DNA from 2 places in the Paenibacillus sp. EKM206P genome. Region 2 is predicted to be linked to the other one. Evidence: riboswitches for the same ligand, from Rfam matches in the RefSeq annotation. Region 2 holds a riboswitch; the other holds the start of a gene.
What was found. Region 2 has a riboswitch for thiamine pyrophosphate ahead of G9G53_RS12570 (ABC transporter substrate-binding protein). Riboswitches for the same ligand answer to the same signal wherever they lie in the genome.

Region 1 (8,187 bases), on a different contig from region 2:
AGCTCTTCCACCCCAACATCCAGTACATGTGCATGTATAACCGTTTCCGAATTAATATCCTTTAATCTTCGCTGAGCAGCTACTACTTTGGGATATCTTTGCGCAGCATCACTTTCCTGAAAAAGCTGCTGGCGCTGCAAATTGCTCCATTCCACATAATCCCGGTCTACGAGGCTCACTGTACCTACACCCCCGCGAACGAGCGTTTCCGCAATACCTGTACCTAACGCTCCGGCACCTATGATTAGTACGTGGGAAGAGGCAAGCCGACGTTGTCCTGTCGGTCCAAAGGGCGCGAATCTTTCCTGTCTGGAATAACGGTCACTTGAATGTGTTCCTCCTGCACCGGATTTGTCAGTTACCTTCATGCCTGAACCATACCTTCTATCGGACTGCTTGCTGAAGCGTAACGTTTTACAGGAATCATCCCCGCCTCAAAACCATATCTTCCAGCACGAACAGCCAGTTTCATGGCCTCGGCCATTTTTACCGGGTCCTTCGCTCCTGATACGGCTGTATTCAACAAAACAGCATCTGCCCCTAACTGCATCGCCATTGCCGCGTCACCGGGTGAGCGAATACCCGCATCGACAATAACCGGAACCTCCGCCTGTTCAATAATTAGACCTAATGAAAACGGATTAAGCAAACCATGTCCTGTACCAATCGGTGAAGCTCCAGGCATAACGGCATGTACTCCAAGCTCTTGTAGCCTCTTTGCTAGAATCACATCGTCCGATATGTAGGGCAGCACGATAAAGCCTTCTTCTAACAGCTTTTCGCTAGCTTTCAACGTTTCAAATGGGTCCGGCAGCAGTGTCTTGCTATCCCCAATGACCTCCACTTTAATCATATCGCACAGGCCGGAGGCTTTTGCCAATTGGGCAATACGAATCGCCTCCTCTGCTGTTGTAGCCCCTGCTGTGTTGGGAAGAAGTGTATACCGGCTCAAATCCAGCATATCGAGAAAATGCTGCTTATCCCGTTCCTCCAAGTTCAATCTCCGTACAGCAAACGTCAATATTTCCGTCTCAGCAGCCTCTACTGCTTGGGATTGGATATCCAGATCAGAGAATTTTCCTGTTCCCAACAATAACCTCGAGGTAAAAGATGCTTTTCCAATGGTTAACATAATCAACCGCCTCCCACAAAATGTACAATCTCTAGGCAATCTCCATCTTTCAGTACCGCTTCATCATGATCTTCACGGGTCAATATATGCCGATTCAGCTCCACCACTACGGTTTTCACCTTTACATCAAGCTCATGTAGCAATTGATTCACATGAGTGATTCGATTAGAAAAGGTCAGGCTCTGGCCGTTAATCGTCAGCTTCATAAGCTTTTCTCCTTGAGGAGCTCAGAAGAAAAACTACTTATCCCAAGTTCTGCTGCACAAGCCCCATTAAGCATAGCTGCCATCGCACGCCCGGTAGCATCACTCAGCAGGACACCGTTGCGATAATGCCCGACTGCAGCATATACGCCCTCGACCCCAGGAACAATGCCTATAAAAGGATGACCTGATACAGCCTGCGGACGTAAGCCCGCCCAAGCACGTATAAAAGAAGCTTCACGGACGCGCGGCAGCCAGGCAGAGGCACGTGCCAGCAACCCCTCCAAGCCTCCTACGGTTACTTCTTCGTCATATTGATGCGAAAGGCTCGTTGCCCCAATCCAAAGCTCGTTATTCTGTTTAGGCACGAGGTAAATATCATCAGCATAAATGGTGTATTCTAACGGGTGATCCTTCAAGGAGACCGCTACCGCTTCGCCCTTGACCGGATAAAGTGGATATTCAAACCCAACCTGCGCTAGCAATTTCATGCTATCCAAGCCTCCGGCAATAATGACCTGATCGCAGGAAAAAAAACCACTATCTGTACGGACACCGCAAATTCGACCATCCTGTATGACCAGTTGCTCTGCCTGTGTACCAGACCATACCGTTGCTCCCAGCACCGCAGCAGCACCTGCATAAGCACGGCAAAGCTGGACAGGAGCCACTTGTGTCTCCTTTGAACGATATATTGCCCCGATCGCTTGTTCATCCAAACCTGGAATTCGTCGGGCCAATTCTTTCGCATCCCACCAGATAGGACAATCACCCTCTCGCGTTTTAGCAGCTTTCCAGCGTTTTTGGCCTTCAGTCTCCGTACGGAAAGGGGTCACAAACCCTTCAGTACGGAATTCCACCGAAATACCTGACAAACGCTCTAGATCACAGACAAGCTCAGGGAATGCATCTCGACTTATGCGAGCAAATCGTGATAGCTCAGAGCCGGTGAACTCTTCACTTTCCGCTGCCAGCATTCCAACCGCTGCTCCTGAGGCTCCCTCACCCGGGATCAATCGTTCCAGCATAATCGTACTTCTTCCCTCCTTGGCCACATGATAAGCAATGGAACTGCCGATGACACCTCCACCTATGACCAAGCATTCAGCGTGTCCAATCACTCTTTCCTCTGTGTGTATCTTTAGCATTTGTTCCGTATCTCCTCTCCATAAACCCTTCTGCTTTCAGCTTGCCTCTACTCTCGTTTTCTCGCTACAGGCTGTGAACTACAAGGTCTGCCATTCGCCTATACTCCATTGCAGCTGCAACGGGCGACTCAGCCTCCCATATACCAGACATCACCGCAATTCCGCTTGCTCCGGCCCTATAAAGCTCCGGGATATGATGCGGTTGTATGCCGCCTAGCGCAATCACCGGAATGTTCGACAGCCTGCAAATATGTTCAAGCTGAGCTAAACCCCGCGGTACAATACCGGGCTTACAATGGGTCTCATATACGTGACCATAAAGTACATAGTCCGCTCCTGCCCGCTCAGCAATTTGCATCTCCTCCAAGGAATGTACAGACACTCCACAGCGTGTACCCTTTGGAAGTAGGCTTTTCACATCCACAACAGGTAATCCATTAGCTGGTAATTGAACGGCTCCAACCAAAGTAAGTAAAGCTACATCCACACGATCATTTACTACAATTTGTTGCAAAGGAACTTCCTGCTCCACCAGGCTGCGAGTCAAAGAAAGCAATGCAGAGGCACCATTCTGTTTTAAACGTGCGTGTACATAATGAACATACGGACAAATCACAGCAGCCACTTGGGCGGCTTGTGCAAAAGTGCCCTTTTCCATCGAAATTGCGTGTAATTCGATTTTGTCTTCACCTCACATTGGACTAAAGGATCTAAGCTTAGCCAGCCACGTCTACCAGCAGGAATGAAAGGGGATTATATGTGAATCGTCTACGGAAGCTCGAACTACTTAAAATGAACGAAACGCAAAAAAACCACTTCCCCAAGGAAGTGGTTTAACGAACGTCCAATAATCGAACGGACCATGAATCCGTATACGTGTATCGTCCCACGCACAAACAAAAATAAAGATGGTGTTGCCTTGTTTGTACGGCGCTCACTTCCCTACGCTGGCATAACCCAGATCAGGTGCAAAGGGTCCGAAATCCATTTATTCCGTCTCAGCCGCATGGGCGGCTCCCCTAGTGTGACTATTTTATTGTATAAGCTAAAGATAGCTTAGCATATTTTTCTAATTCTGCAAACCCCACTTCGTGTGAAATTTGATGGAACTGGATTTAGCTGATTTTAGTTAACTTTACTTGACCACTCTTCCACATTCCACGTTTTGGTTACCCAATCCTCGTAAAAGTCCGGTTCGTGAGATACAAGCAATACGGTCCCTTTGTATTCCTTCAAGGCACGTTTCAGCTCATCCTTTGCTTTAACATCCAAGTGGTTGGTAGGCTCATCGAACAGTACCCAGTTGCTTTCACGCATTAACAGTTTGCAAAGACGGACTTTAGCCTGTTCTCCACCACTGAGCGCAGATAGCGGACGCGTGATATGCTCATTTTTCAAACCGCAACGCGCCAAATGCGCTCGTACTTCATGCTGGTTCAAATGCGGAAATTCATTCCACACATCGTCAATCGGTGTAATTTTCTCGGCCTTTACTTCCTGCTCAAAATAAGCGGGCTGCAAAAAATCACCTTGATAAGTTTTTCCACTGATTGGCGGAATTTTTCCCAATATGGTTTTGAGCAATGTCGATTTACCGACACCATTGTAGCCGACAATTGCAATCTTTTCGCCACGTTCAATCGTCATGGACATTTTAGGCAAAAGGGCATGTGTATAACCAATCTCAAAATCAATACCCTCAAATACCGTCTTTCCGCTTGCACGTGCCTCTTTGAATTGAAAGGTTGGTTTTGCGGCTTCTTCAGGCTTATCAATACGTTCGATCCGATCAAGCTGCTTTTCACGGCTCTTTGCTCGGCCTGAGGTAGAGGCACGCGCTTTATTACGCTGAATAAAATCTTCCTGTTTCTTAATAAAATCCTGTTGCTTCTCATAAGCATCAATATGCTGGGCTTTGTTCAGATCCGCCATTTCGAGAAACTTTTCATAATTAGCTGAATAACGGGTCATCTTGGCAAATTCAAGATGGTAAATAACATTAACGACCTGGTTCATAAATTCAGTATCATGTGAAATAAGAATAAAAGCATAAGGATAATCCTTCAAATAGCGCGTAAGCCATTCAATATGCTCTACATCCAAATAGTTGGTAGGTTCATCCAGCAACAGGACGTTCGGCTTTTCCAACAGCAACTTAGCAAGAAGAACCTTTGTCCGTTGCCCGCCGCTAAGTGCGGATACATCCCGATCCAGTCCTATCGCCGACAGACCTAGTCCATTCGCCATCTCTTCAACCTTTACATCAATGAGGTAAAAATCCCCCATATCCAGTTGCTCCTGAATTTCACCCATCTGTTCCAGCAACACTTCCAACTCATCAGGAGAAGCATCCCCCATTTTGTCAGTAATCTGCATCATTTCCTTTTCCAATTCCAACAAAGGAAGAAAAGCATCCTTCAATACATCACGTACCGTTTTGCCCGGTGTCAGCTTGGTATGCTGATCCAGATAGCCGTAACGCACACGTGGAGTCCATTCCACTTTACCCTCATCCTTAAGCAATTTTCCAGTGAGAATGTTCATGAGTGTCGATTTACCAACACCGTTAGCTCCTACCAAACCTACACGTTCCCCCGCAAGCAATCGAAAGGAAACATTTTTAAATAATGCGCGGTCCCCAAAGTTGTGGGATACATTTTCTACAGTCAATAAACTCATAAGCTGTTTTTGGCTCCTTATTGTCATCGGCATTGCCGACTGTTCTTATTTCATATGCATTTCGTTTCTCTCAAAGCTTTATTGTAGCACATTCTGCAACCATATCGGAATATTGAAAACAGTGAATTTTAAGGTTTTTTGGTATGGATCTGCCTAAAAAAAGAAAAACCACCCATGAGGGTGATTATTTTAAGCCATTATAACATTTGTACTCAAAGTAACCCGCAGCTGCTGCAGATTTTTCATCCGTGAAACGTTCACTCGCTTTAAAGGGAGCTGGACATGAATCTCTATAAAAATACTTTATTCCAGTATCTGGTTCTATGCCACCGATAATGTCTTGCTTTCTAACGACTCTCCCACCACCAAATCCATAGTTATTGTAATACCTGTCTCCAACCGGAATGCCTTGGATAAACGCGATCAGCCCCACATCATCTACCGTGTTGTACCACTCCTCTTGCGGAATGATCGGTAGCGTGAACGAATAAGTTATGCCGTTACGTGCTGCTTTTTCGTTATGGACATTAATAATTCGCGCCAAGTTCTCTTGAACGCTGCGAACAATGGTGGAACGACGTATTTGCTCAAAAGTTTCTGAATTTTTCAGCAAAGATATAGCGGTCTGATCCTGAAGTTCCTTTTGAAAGCCCTCTACCCACCTGTGATTTCGAGCATCGTATGCGTGCACATAATTATCCAAGGTGAACCCCACACTGTTGCCTACTGAATCAACATAGGCATATGGCTTTTTTTCGCTCCATTTGTGGCCAATAGCAGCTTGTCCATGCTCGTCTGTATAGGCTTCTGAGGTGAACGCATAATAACCGTCATAATCCAGAATTACAATAGCCGGTATGTAATCCAATAATGCACGTTGTGCTACTATATCCCCATCAATGCCTACATTAAGAAAAAGGGTGTGCAGGAACGTGTTCAGCGCTGCTTCTTTATCTACCCGAAAAAACTTATCCGATCCGTATCCGGCCTCGCGTTCCTGACGTTCATTCTGTGAGAGCACAACCCCTGCATCCTGAACTGCGGTACGGAGAGCCGACGTATATTTCATTTCTAGCTGCTGCACTTCACGCTGATTCTGCACCCGTAAGTCACTAACTACACCAAAGGGCAAAAACAAAAGTATAAATATGACCGCAAAATCAGTAATCCTCATTCAGAACCATGCCCCCGTAAGAAGCTGTAACTGCTGGCTTGCCGCTATCTGCCCCACCAAGAAGCCATGATTTGTACAAGTCCGCAGGAGTCCGATTCGTATTATGTACCCGGACCGTAAAATAATCCCCGGCCATCAAGGTATATCGACGCGTCTGATCTGATTTTGGCTGCTGATTGTCAGGAAACAGTACAGGAAAAATTTGCGAATTATAGTACCCATCATATACAGCTTCATAATTGCCCAGAAAACTGTCTGGCTTCGCGGCATCTGCATAGTCCGGTACATACTTTTTGTGCATATGCTCCAAGTCAACTTCGTACGTATTGCCTGTCAATTCCAGATCACGCATAAAATCGTTATACATCGTCGGTGTAATGTAACCCTTGGTTCTTACCATATCAACAAAACGTACAGTTGCATGATATGTATTTAACCCGGATATATCATCCTGCCGTTCAGCAGCTTGAGCTGCGGGTACGATGTACAAAAGCAATACAGCGAGCAGCGCCCCCAACAGCTTCGATATTGTTTGAACCACTTCAGTCTTCCCCCAATTTCTCAAAACGTACAGATGTTATGTCCCCATTCCCATTACGCTGGGGGTACATGGAATATAATGAGGAAGCATCCAGGGTCGATACATCAGGCTCAAACGGTTCAGAAAATACATCATACTCTGTCCCGTCGACTTGAATCGAAATCCCCTCCTGTAAGTTCATGCGAATTGCCTGTATGACCTGAGTTCCTTTAATCCGCTCCGGCAACCCCACCCCAGCAGTATGGGCTATTCGCCCTTCAGAATGCTCCTCTTGCTGTGATCTTAATTCCAGTGCACCATCCAGCTGCCTGGACAAGTCTGCTGCCGTTACACATGCGGTTATGAACAGAATAACTGACACACCAAGCCGCAGCATACTTGAAGCGTGATCAGACATACTCTCATCCCCTTTATGATTATTATCTCTGCTGTAGTGCTTAGGACTGGGTAAACAACAACCCACGTACCACGTTCGATTTGTCTTTGACGATTTCAGCTTTAAATTTACCACTCGGATTTACGTATTCATTCTCTTTCTCATTAAGTGTATTCGTGATTTTCCCTGTCTTATCACTGCCACCATTCACGGCGCCATACTGTTCACTGTCTGGGCTAATGTTCAGAGCATTACCGTACCACTGGCCTGCCATATTTTTGCCGGTTTTAATCTGAATGCCGAATTGGTCCTTCCCCTGAAACTTCCGCAGCGCATTGGTCACCTGGGAACCGCTAATCGTTGTGCCGTCATATACCGTAAAAGAGGCTTGAGACAATTCGGTCTGAATATCAGCAAAATTGTTTTGTGCCGTTTTAGTCGCCTCCTGGGCTGAAATAAATAGTATAACTACAATCGTAATTAGAGCGATGGTCAAAAATATCCCAGCGGCTACCTTTAAAGCTGTTGATGCGTTATTCATTTATTTTTCTCTCCTAGCTTGTTATTTTGTATTAGTCATAGGTTAACTTTCTTACTGAATTTTTTGTATTTGTTCATAATAGTTATCCATCTGAACAAAGCTCATGCCGATCAACGGAATCACCAAATATAAAAAGATAAGACCATACATCGGGGCAAAACCAATCATCCTTCCCCAGATAGCCTTACTGTCTATTATTTTTTCATACTCCTGTTTTCTTTGTTCGAAATAGTAGGACATATGGGATTCCAAATCATCAAAGGCCTCTCGAATCGTAATTTTACCTAAAGACAAATGAAGCTTATCCACGAGACGTTGAAATTCCGGCAAAGGCGCTTCTTCTTTTAGCAAGTCGAGAGCTGCCTCTGGCCCATGTTCATAATGAAGCAAACA
Region 2 (8,187 bases):
TTGCGGAAAAACGAGCCGAGCGATCCAGATGAGCATGCAAGCCAGCTTCACGGGCGATTTCAAACAGTCGGAAAGGCTGAAAAGGTCTCTCCGCATGTGACGGACGCAGCAAAAACTCAAACCCGATAATATCCAGCTTGTGGTCAACAATAGGCTGCATATGGCTGGAAAAACTTTGATCCTTAATAATACTCACGATATCCGGATGTTGCAGTCTGGCTTGCAATTGACTAAATAAAAGCCAGTCCTCATATCCTTCGACATGATGCAAGCCAGTCACCACAACTTGTATATGGTTCAAGTATTCCTGCGGCAGACGAGCCAGTTCGTTAACCAGCTGTTCCAACTCTGAACGGCTGTCATAGCGAAACTCTATGCCGCCCTCACGCTCATGTTGCTGCTTCATTTGTTCCGATAGCATACCCAAACCATCTAATGCTGGAGTAAGCGACACCCTGGAATACCTAATTCTAAGCAATCCTTGATCCTTTATAGGTAATATGATGCTGCAATTGCTGCATGTCATAATGGTCCTCCTCGGAACAATTTTCCGGTTTTTTCACCATTATATCACAAATAACTAGAACAAAAGTACTATATAATTACGTTTTTTTACAAAAAAGCAGCTTGTTCTTAACGATAACTTAGGACTTAAGTACATATTCGACAAAAACAAAACCTTTTTACACTCATAATAATTCGGGGCCGTTTTTTTTAATATTAAAAAAAGCAGCAAATCTCTTGGTTAAAGAGACTTGCTGCTTCATTCTGATATTGAGTGAAAACTAAAATTCGAAGTTATTTGGACGCCTTTGGCTTTGTTGTTTTAGCTGGTTTAACAGCCGCCGGTTTGGTCGTTTTAACAGCTGGCTTTGCTGTTGCTTCCGCGGGAGCCACAGCTTCCTTTACAGGAGTCGTTGCTGCACTAAGCCTAGCGCCAGCTTTTAAGCTGTATTTGGCAAAACCGTCTGCCGCGCTGCTCAAGTATGAAATTTGTTGATTGCCTGCCAGCACGTCTTTGGCATCAGGAGAGGACTCGAAAGTAACCTTTGCCTGACCAAAAGGAGCAATAGACCAGTTGCCATCCGCCGATGGATTAATCGTTCCGTTCGTACGGATATAGTCAACAACGACTTGACGACTTTCATCCGGTGCTGCCATCACAATTCGTTTGCCATCTGGGTTGGCCAGTTTGGATGAGGAAGCACGATAGTTATTGGTTGCTACGATAAATTTCTGCACAGGATCAATAGCCTTCCCATTGTATTGCAGATCCTTGATACGATGCGCTGAAGAATCAATAATAGTTCCCTTGGCATCATATCGTGCAGGCTGCGTTACATCAATCTGGTAATTCACACCGTCAATGACATCGAAATTGTAGGTTGGGAAATCTTTGTTGATCAGCGATTGCTCCTCAGTTTGCTTTGGATCAATACGGTTGAACTGACCCGCAGACCACTCCAGCCATTCCTGAATTTCAGCACCGGTCACTTCTACAGCATGAACCGTGTTCGGGTACACATACAGGTCGGACACGTTTTTAATCGCTACCGTACCTTCAGGAATATCAGTGTAATACTCGGCTCCGTTTCGACCGCCGGCCTTGAATGGAGCGCCTGCCGACAATACTGGAAGTTTTTCGTATTCAGTTCCTTTGAGATGGTTTTGAACATACCATTTCTGTGCATTCGTCACAATTTGAATGGAAGGGTCGTCCTGCACTAATGCAAAATAACTGGTAATTGGCGCCGTCGTTGTTCCTACAGGCTGGCGAATATAATCCAGCGTTCCTTGATGCTCTTCTTTGACCGCATCAATCAGTTTAAATTCAGGGATAAACTGCACAGTCTGATTAGTGGTGCTCACAACCGGACGCACTTGAGATTGAGAGTTAGTCACGTTCCACTCGCGATTTTTCTTTTCTAGGCTCAGGTCAATGATACCCAGATCCTTGCCCCATGAGGAAGCTTCCACGGCTGGTACCCCATTAATGGTTCCCTTATCCAGATCTACACCCTTCATATCTTTAAAATCAGGGCCAGGGAAAGATTTATGAGCATGCCCAAACAGAATAGCGTTAATTCCGTCCACCTGGCTCAAATACTTAACGGCATTCTCCATCAGTGGCGTTTGTGGCACATCCTCATAACCGGTATGCGCAAGCACGACAATAATGTCAGCACCTTCCGTCTTCATTTGAGGAATAAACTTTTTCGCCGTTTCCACAATATCCTTCGTAACGACTTTATCCTTCAAATTGGCTTCATCCCACTGCATAATTTGAGGTGTGACCAGACCGATCACACCCACTCTGAGTGTATGCTCTTCGCCCTTCTCGTCCGTTACTGTTTTATCAAGAATCTGATAAGGGGTAAAATAATTCTTAGTAGCTTGGCCCCCTTTATCAACATAAACGTTCGCATTTACATAAGGAAAATCAGCTCCCTTGAGCGATTTGTCCAGAAAGTCGAGACCGTAGTTGAATTCATGGTTGCCCACTGTAGCTGCATCATAGCCCATCAGGTTCATCATCTTGTAGACCGGATGGACACCGCCTTCTTTCTCAAAGGTTTTGTTGCGGGCCATATAATCGCCTAATGGGTTGCCCTGCAGCAAATCACCATTATCGAACAGCATACTGTTTCTTGTTTCACTACGTGCCTTCTGGATCAAGCTAGCTGTACTAACCAAGCCATACTCGTTGGTTTCTTTGTCCGAATAGTAATCGTAGTTCATCAGGGACGCATGGATATCCGTTGTTTCCATGATCCGCAAATTCACCGTAGCGCTATCACGAGAATCACTAGCTGCCCAGGATGGAGCGGCTGAAAACACCAGCATGCTACAAGCTACAACTGCTGCTGTAAACCCTTTAAACCAATTTTTACGTAATAACAAAATATACCCCTCCTCATTAAGGTGTATGCCTCATATACATACTTTTGCACATATATGTAAGCCTTGAACTCACCATTTCTATTTTAATCCAACGCCAGACAAAAGAGTAGTCATTTACTTAAAATTATTTATGAAAAAATAATTAATTTTCTCAAACATAAAAAAACCAGCAAACCTCCTGAAAAAATTGGAGATTTACTGGCTTATCCATTTATATTCGTATTATTTCTTCCACACCTGGCGCTCCGTTTGCTGACCCACATACTCAATGCGAGTCGGATTCACGTCCAGAATGACATAATCGGGATCGTCCGGTCCGGAAAACCACTCCTTCAAGGAGTCGTTCCACACTTGTTTGCGTAGCCCCTCATCAGCTGTAATTTGGACGGTAGCCTCCACTTCAACAACTTCCTTCGTACCGCCAACCTCATAACCCAGCAGCAGATAAGCATTCGGATTGTCCTTTAGCTCATCCACTTTATGCGTTTTGCGATCTGTCGCCAGATGAATGTTCATTCCATCGTTAAAAAGGGCCATATAGCGTACTTTCGGTTTGCCACCCTCTACCGTACCTAACGTACAAAATTTGTTGTTATCCAAAGCCTTCACAATGGCTTGTTCCAGTTGGTTGCGATCCAATGTTTCCGTTTTACCCACAGTACAACAACTCCTTTTCACGAATTAGAATTCTCTACCTACGCCATGCCATTGGGCACCAGCCCATCTGAACCTACCTGCGCAGCTGTTCTGAAAATAACATGACCGGATCGAATCGGATTGATTCATACTCATTTTCAGATCAAAGCTCACAGTAAAAGTGTACCCTGTCGTTCGGCAAATGAACCGTTATCTCTCCCTTCATGCTGGACAGACCTGCATTCAAAGCATATAATCGTCGTAGTAAACCCGAATAAATGAACCCATTAAACCATACAATGCCAGGGGTGCTGGAATCGGCCGGCTGAGAGTGTGTCCCAAGACACTGACCCTTACAACCTGATCTGGGTAATGCCAGCGTAGGAATGCTTAAGCAAGATGTGCCTTTTTTACATAGGACCATCCCTTACTTTGGTATATACAAGCGCAAGCGTCCCGGAAACTCGGGGCGCTTTTTTTGTTGAGGATTAAGTTGTTGGAAAGATCGCGTCCGGCAGATGTTATTTTTATGAAAATGGGAAACTTAAGCTGTCTGATTGGATGGATAACGGGTAATCAAAAGGAGAGAACACTAACGATGAAGCGCATGAAAATATTAACCCTGGGACTGATCAGTCTGTGGCTCATGGCCCTGACCCTGACCGCTTGCGGTGGAAGTCCCCCTACATCCCAAGAAGCGGCTTCCGCTACCGACACTCAAACGTCTACTCCGGCAAAGGGGCTCAAAGATGTTAAAATCGTGCTCGACTGGACACCCAATACGAATCATACGGGACTCTATGTCGCCAAGGACAAAGGATTTTACGAAAAAGCAGGTTTGAATGTCCAAATTGTTCAACCTGGTTCAGGCGGAGCCGATCAAATGGTTGCTTCTAATGCTGCACCTTTTGGTATCAGCTACCAAGAAGGCGTCACACAGGCTCGCACGCAAGGTGTGCCGCTTGTATCCATCGCTGCGGTGATTCAGCATAATACCTCAGGCTTCGCAGCCCCGGTAGATCGCGGAATTAAAAGCCCGAAAGATTTTGAAGGTAAAAAATACGGCGGTTGGGGCTCTCCCGTAGAAGAAGCGGTCATGAAATCCATCATGGATTCAGACAAAGGCGATGTGAGCAAAGTGAAGATCGTCAACATGGGCAATGCAGACTATTTTACAGCCGTGAAGCGGGATATCGACTTTGCCTGGATTTTCTACGCATGGACCGGAATCGAGGCCCAACTTCGAGATGAGCCATTGGATATGCTGTATGTAAAAGATTATTCCAAAAGCCTCGACTACTATACGCCTGTAATTGTGAGCAACGAACAGACGATAAAAAATGATCCCGAGCTGGTCAAAGCGTTCATGGACGCTACCGCCCAAGGCTATGAATACACTATCGCCCATCCGGAAGAAGCCGCGGACATCTTAAGCAAAGCTGTACCGGAGCTGGATAAAAAACTGGTACTTGCCAGCCAAAAATGGCTAAGCCCACGTTATCAGGATGATGCCGCGCAATGGGGCGTGCAAAAAGCGGAGGTATGGCAAAACTATTCGGACTGGATGTACGAACGCAAGCTGCTCAGCAAGCCTTTGGAAGTCGATAAGGCCTTCACAAACGACTTCTTGCCCAAGCGCTGACCATTTGTTAAAACGCTAAATAAGACTGAACTAGAGAAGTGAACGAAGCGCCACTACGCAGTCGGATGGTGCTTCCCATCGCCACCACCCCGGATTTCTTAATAAAAACTTATGATTAATGTAGAAATCCGGGGAGGTTATGCTTCCGAAGCGAGCTTTCCTACGGAAAGCTTTTAAAGCGAACGCTAACGCTTGTACAGCACCATTCCGCCCACTTCGTTCTCGTTCAACTTGGTTTATTCTTTAGTTTCATATTATCTAAGCGCTAAGTAGGTGCGCTTGTGTGTTAAAAATGCCGCACAAACCAGCTTTAAAAATAGGGTGCTTTTAAGGCGGGCAGCAGCGGAGCGGTTCATTTGAATCTGGAGAAGCGGAGCGTTCGCCTTTGCAGGGGAATTCTTACCTTTGAAAACTTAAATAATCCAAGAATCCCCCTGCAACAGCGATCGTAAGACCAAATGAAACGCGGAGCGGTCTCAAACGCCTTAAACCACCCTATTTTCTCTAAAACACTCCAAATGAAGGACAGGTGAATTTGCATGGCTAATACACTGCTCAGTATTCAAGTAATCCCTAAAACTCCTAATAACGAGGACTCTTACCCGTATGTAGATAAGGCGATTGAGGTCATTCAGCGCTCCGGTGTCAAACATCAGGTGAACCCATTGGATACGACCATGGAGGGCGAGCTCGACGAGTTGCTGAAAGTGGTTAAAGAAATGCATGAGGCTTTGACGGAAGCGGGCAGTCCCAGCGTCATTTCACAGATCAAAATCGCACATAACCCACAAGGCATCAGCATGAACAAGCTGACCGAGAAATATCGCCCATGAATCCGAAAGGCAAGAACGCATCCTGGTGGAAAAGCGTATGGCCGCCCCTTGTGGCGGTCCTCTTCTTTTTAGCAGCCTGGCAGGGGGCGGTTTCCTATTTACATATTGAATCCTGGCTACTGCCAGCTCCATCCCTCATCGTACAGGAGGGCATGGCCCAGACGGCGCTGCTTGGTGCCCATACATGGGCTACAATTCGCCTGACACTTGTGGGATTCGCTATAGGGACAGCAACGGGACTGTTGATCGCCATCGTTCTTCATACCATTCCTTTTCTCAAATCCGCCCTGTATCCGCTGCTTATCCTGAGCCAAAACATTCCGATCATCGCCCTGGGGCCGCTGCTCATGGTGTGGTTTGGTTTTGGCATGCTGCCCAAGCTGATGGTCATTACCTTAGTATGCTTTTTTCCCGTGGCTGTAGCGACCATGGACGGGCTGACACGGACGGACCGTATGATGATGAACTATATGCAGATGTCGGGTGCCGGTCGCATGGCTATTTTTATGAAGCTGGAGTTGCCACACTCGTTGCCGCAAGTATTCTCCGGCATCAAGATTGCTGCCACCTACAGTGTGATGGGCGCAATTATTGCCGAATGGATTGGTGCGAGCGAAGGAATCGGATATTATATGCTGCTGCAAAAATCGGCCTATCGCACGGACCTCATTTTTGCCGCCATCGGCATCATTGTCGCGCTCAGTTTACTGATGTTTGTCATCATAGTACTACTGGAAAAATGGCTGGTTCGCTGGAAACCGGATCAGGAATAGCTTCCTCCTTGAATTAAATACAGCAAAGAAAGGACGTGGCACATATGAGTCTGCATCCGACTGACTTATCATCACACAACGTGGCTAATGAACAACGAGCCGGGGACCAGCAGAGTCCTTCGACTGCCCCTTCTGCTCTGGAATTGGACGGGATCAGCCTCGCCTTCCGCGAAAAGCGAAGCTTACTGCCCGTGCTGCAGGATGTATCCCTCACAGTCAAGCCGGGAGAATTCGTTTCTCTCATCGGTCCGTCAGGCAGCGGCAAAAGTACGCTGTTTCACATCATCGGCGGGCTACTCAAACCACAGCAGGGACGTATCCGTATGCACGGACGAGACATGACTGGTGAACGTGGGCATATCAGCTATATGCCACAGCAGCCCGCCCTTTTCCCGTGGCGCACCACGCTGGATAATGTACTGCTTGGGCAGGAAAATGCTCCACGTAAAAATACAGCAGTCCCCCCTCAGTACGCCAGTGAACGCGAACGTCGCAAAGAAGCCCTGCAATGGCTCGAGCAGGTTGGACTAGGCAAATTCGCCAAGGCGTATCCACATACGCTGTCTGGTGGAATGCAACAGCGTGCAGCCTTTCTTCGCGCACTGCTCAGCCCGCAGGAATTAATGCTGCTGGATGAGCCGTTCAGCGCACTCGACGCGCTGACACGTGCAGATATGCAGCAATGGTTACTGCGGATGTGGGAGAAGAACCGCCGCTCTGTGCTGTTCATTACCCACAGCATTGAAGAAGCGCTGCTGCTCTCCGATCGCATTTATGTGCTGTCAGCGCGACCTGCTTCGGTGGTGCATGTCGTAGATGTCCCTTTTCCCCGCCCGCGTAGGGAAGAAATCACCCTCGATCCACTCTTTATTGAATGGAAGCGAACCATGACCGGCTGGATGCGTGAGGAAAAGTACAAACTGGACGGCGATATGGACAATGCTCAGAGCGTTCACAAGAATATCCCGGAAGATGGATTGAATCGGCATGAGTGACGTAAAAGTTCGATGTGCATCGAAATGGAACAGCCAAACAAAGCTAGGCTTGGATTTGACCACAACAAGACCCGCTCCATTAATCGACGCGCACATTCATGTAGACAGCTACCCGCCCGAACAACAGAAGCTATTGCTCGCTTCACTTGCTGATAGCAGCGTCCAAGCTGTGATAGCCGTGTCGATGCATCTGGACTCCAGCCGAGCCAATCTACGGTTAGCCGAGCGTTACCCTGGGCTAGTACGGCCAGCCTTTGGCTTTCATCCCGAACAGGCCCTTCCACCGCAAACTGAGCTTGACCTCTTGTTCGACTGGATGGACGAACATGTACAGCAGATGGTCGCCGTGGGTGAAGTCGGCTTACCCTATTACAATCGGCTAGAAGCCTCGCAGAGCGGAGCTCCTT

Region 1: it holds a riboswitch for thiamine pyrophosphate, as region 2 does, so the genes downstream of both, G9G53_RS07805 (thiamine phosphate synthase) here and G9G53_RS12570 (ABC transporter substrate-binding protein) in region 2, are expected to answer to the same signal.

Annotation. Positions count from the first base shown of each region.
Region 1 covers NZ_JAAMNQ010000003.1:240,995-249,181, forward strand. Annotated here, with positions in the region: gene G9G53_RS07785 (ThiF family adenylyltransferase) at 1-368, opposite strand, end outside; gene G9G53_RS07790 (thiazole synthase) at 365-1,132, opposite strand; gene thiS (sulfur carrier protein ThiS) at 1,135-1,338, opposite strand; gene thiO (glycine oxidase ThiO) at 1,335-2,483, opposite strand; gene G9G53_RS07805 (thiamine phosphate synthase) at 2,548-3,141, opposite strand; TPP riboswitch at 3,406-3,514, opposite strand; gene G9G53_RS07810 (ABC-F family ATP-binding cassette domain-containing protein) at 3,609-5,162, opposite strand; gene G9G53_RS07815 (hypothetical protein) at 5,347-6,336, opposite strand; gene G9G53_RS07820 (hypothetical protein) at 6,323-6,877, opposite strand; gene G9G53_RS07825 (hypothetical protein) at 6,879-7,274, opposite strand; gene G9G53_RS07830 (hypothetical protein) at 7,315-7,794, opposite strand; gene G9G53_RS07835 (hypothetical protein) at 7,846-8,187, opposite strand, start outside.
Region 2 covers NZ_JAAMNQ010000005.1:54,877-63,063, reverse strand. Annotated here, with positions in the region: gene G9G53_RS12585 (EAL domain-containing protein) at 1-526, opposite strand, end outside; gene G9G53_RS12580 (bifunctional 2',3'-cyclic-nucleotide 2'-phosphodiesterase/3'-nucleotidase) at 799-2,901, opposite strand; gene G9G53_RS12575 (pyridoxamine 5'-phosphate oxidase family protein) at 3,124-3,558, opposite strand; TPP riboswitch at 3,832-3,941, shown strand; gene G9G53_RS12570 (ABC transporter substrate-binding protein) at 4,136-5,179, shown strand; gene G9G53_RS12565 (MTH1187 family thiamine-binding protein) at 5,719-6,012, shown strand; gene G9G53_RS12560 (ABC transporter permease) at 6,009-6,785, shown strand; gene G9G53_RS12555 (ABC transporter ATP-binding protein) at 6,830-7,780, shown strand; gene G9G53_RS12550 (TatD family hydrolase) at 7,836-8,187, shown strand, end outside.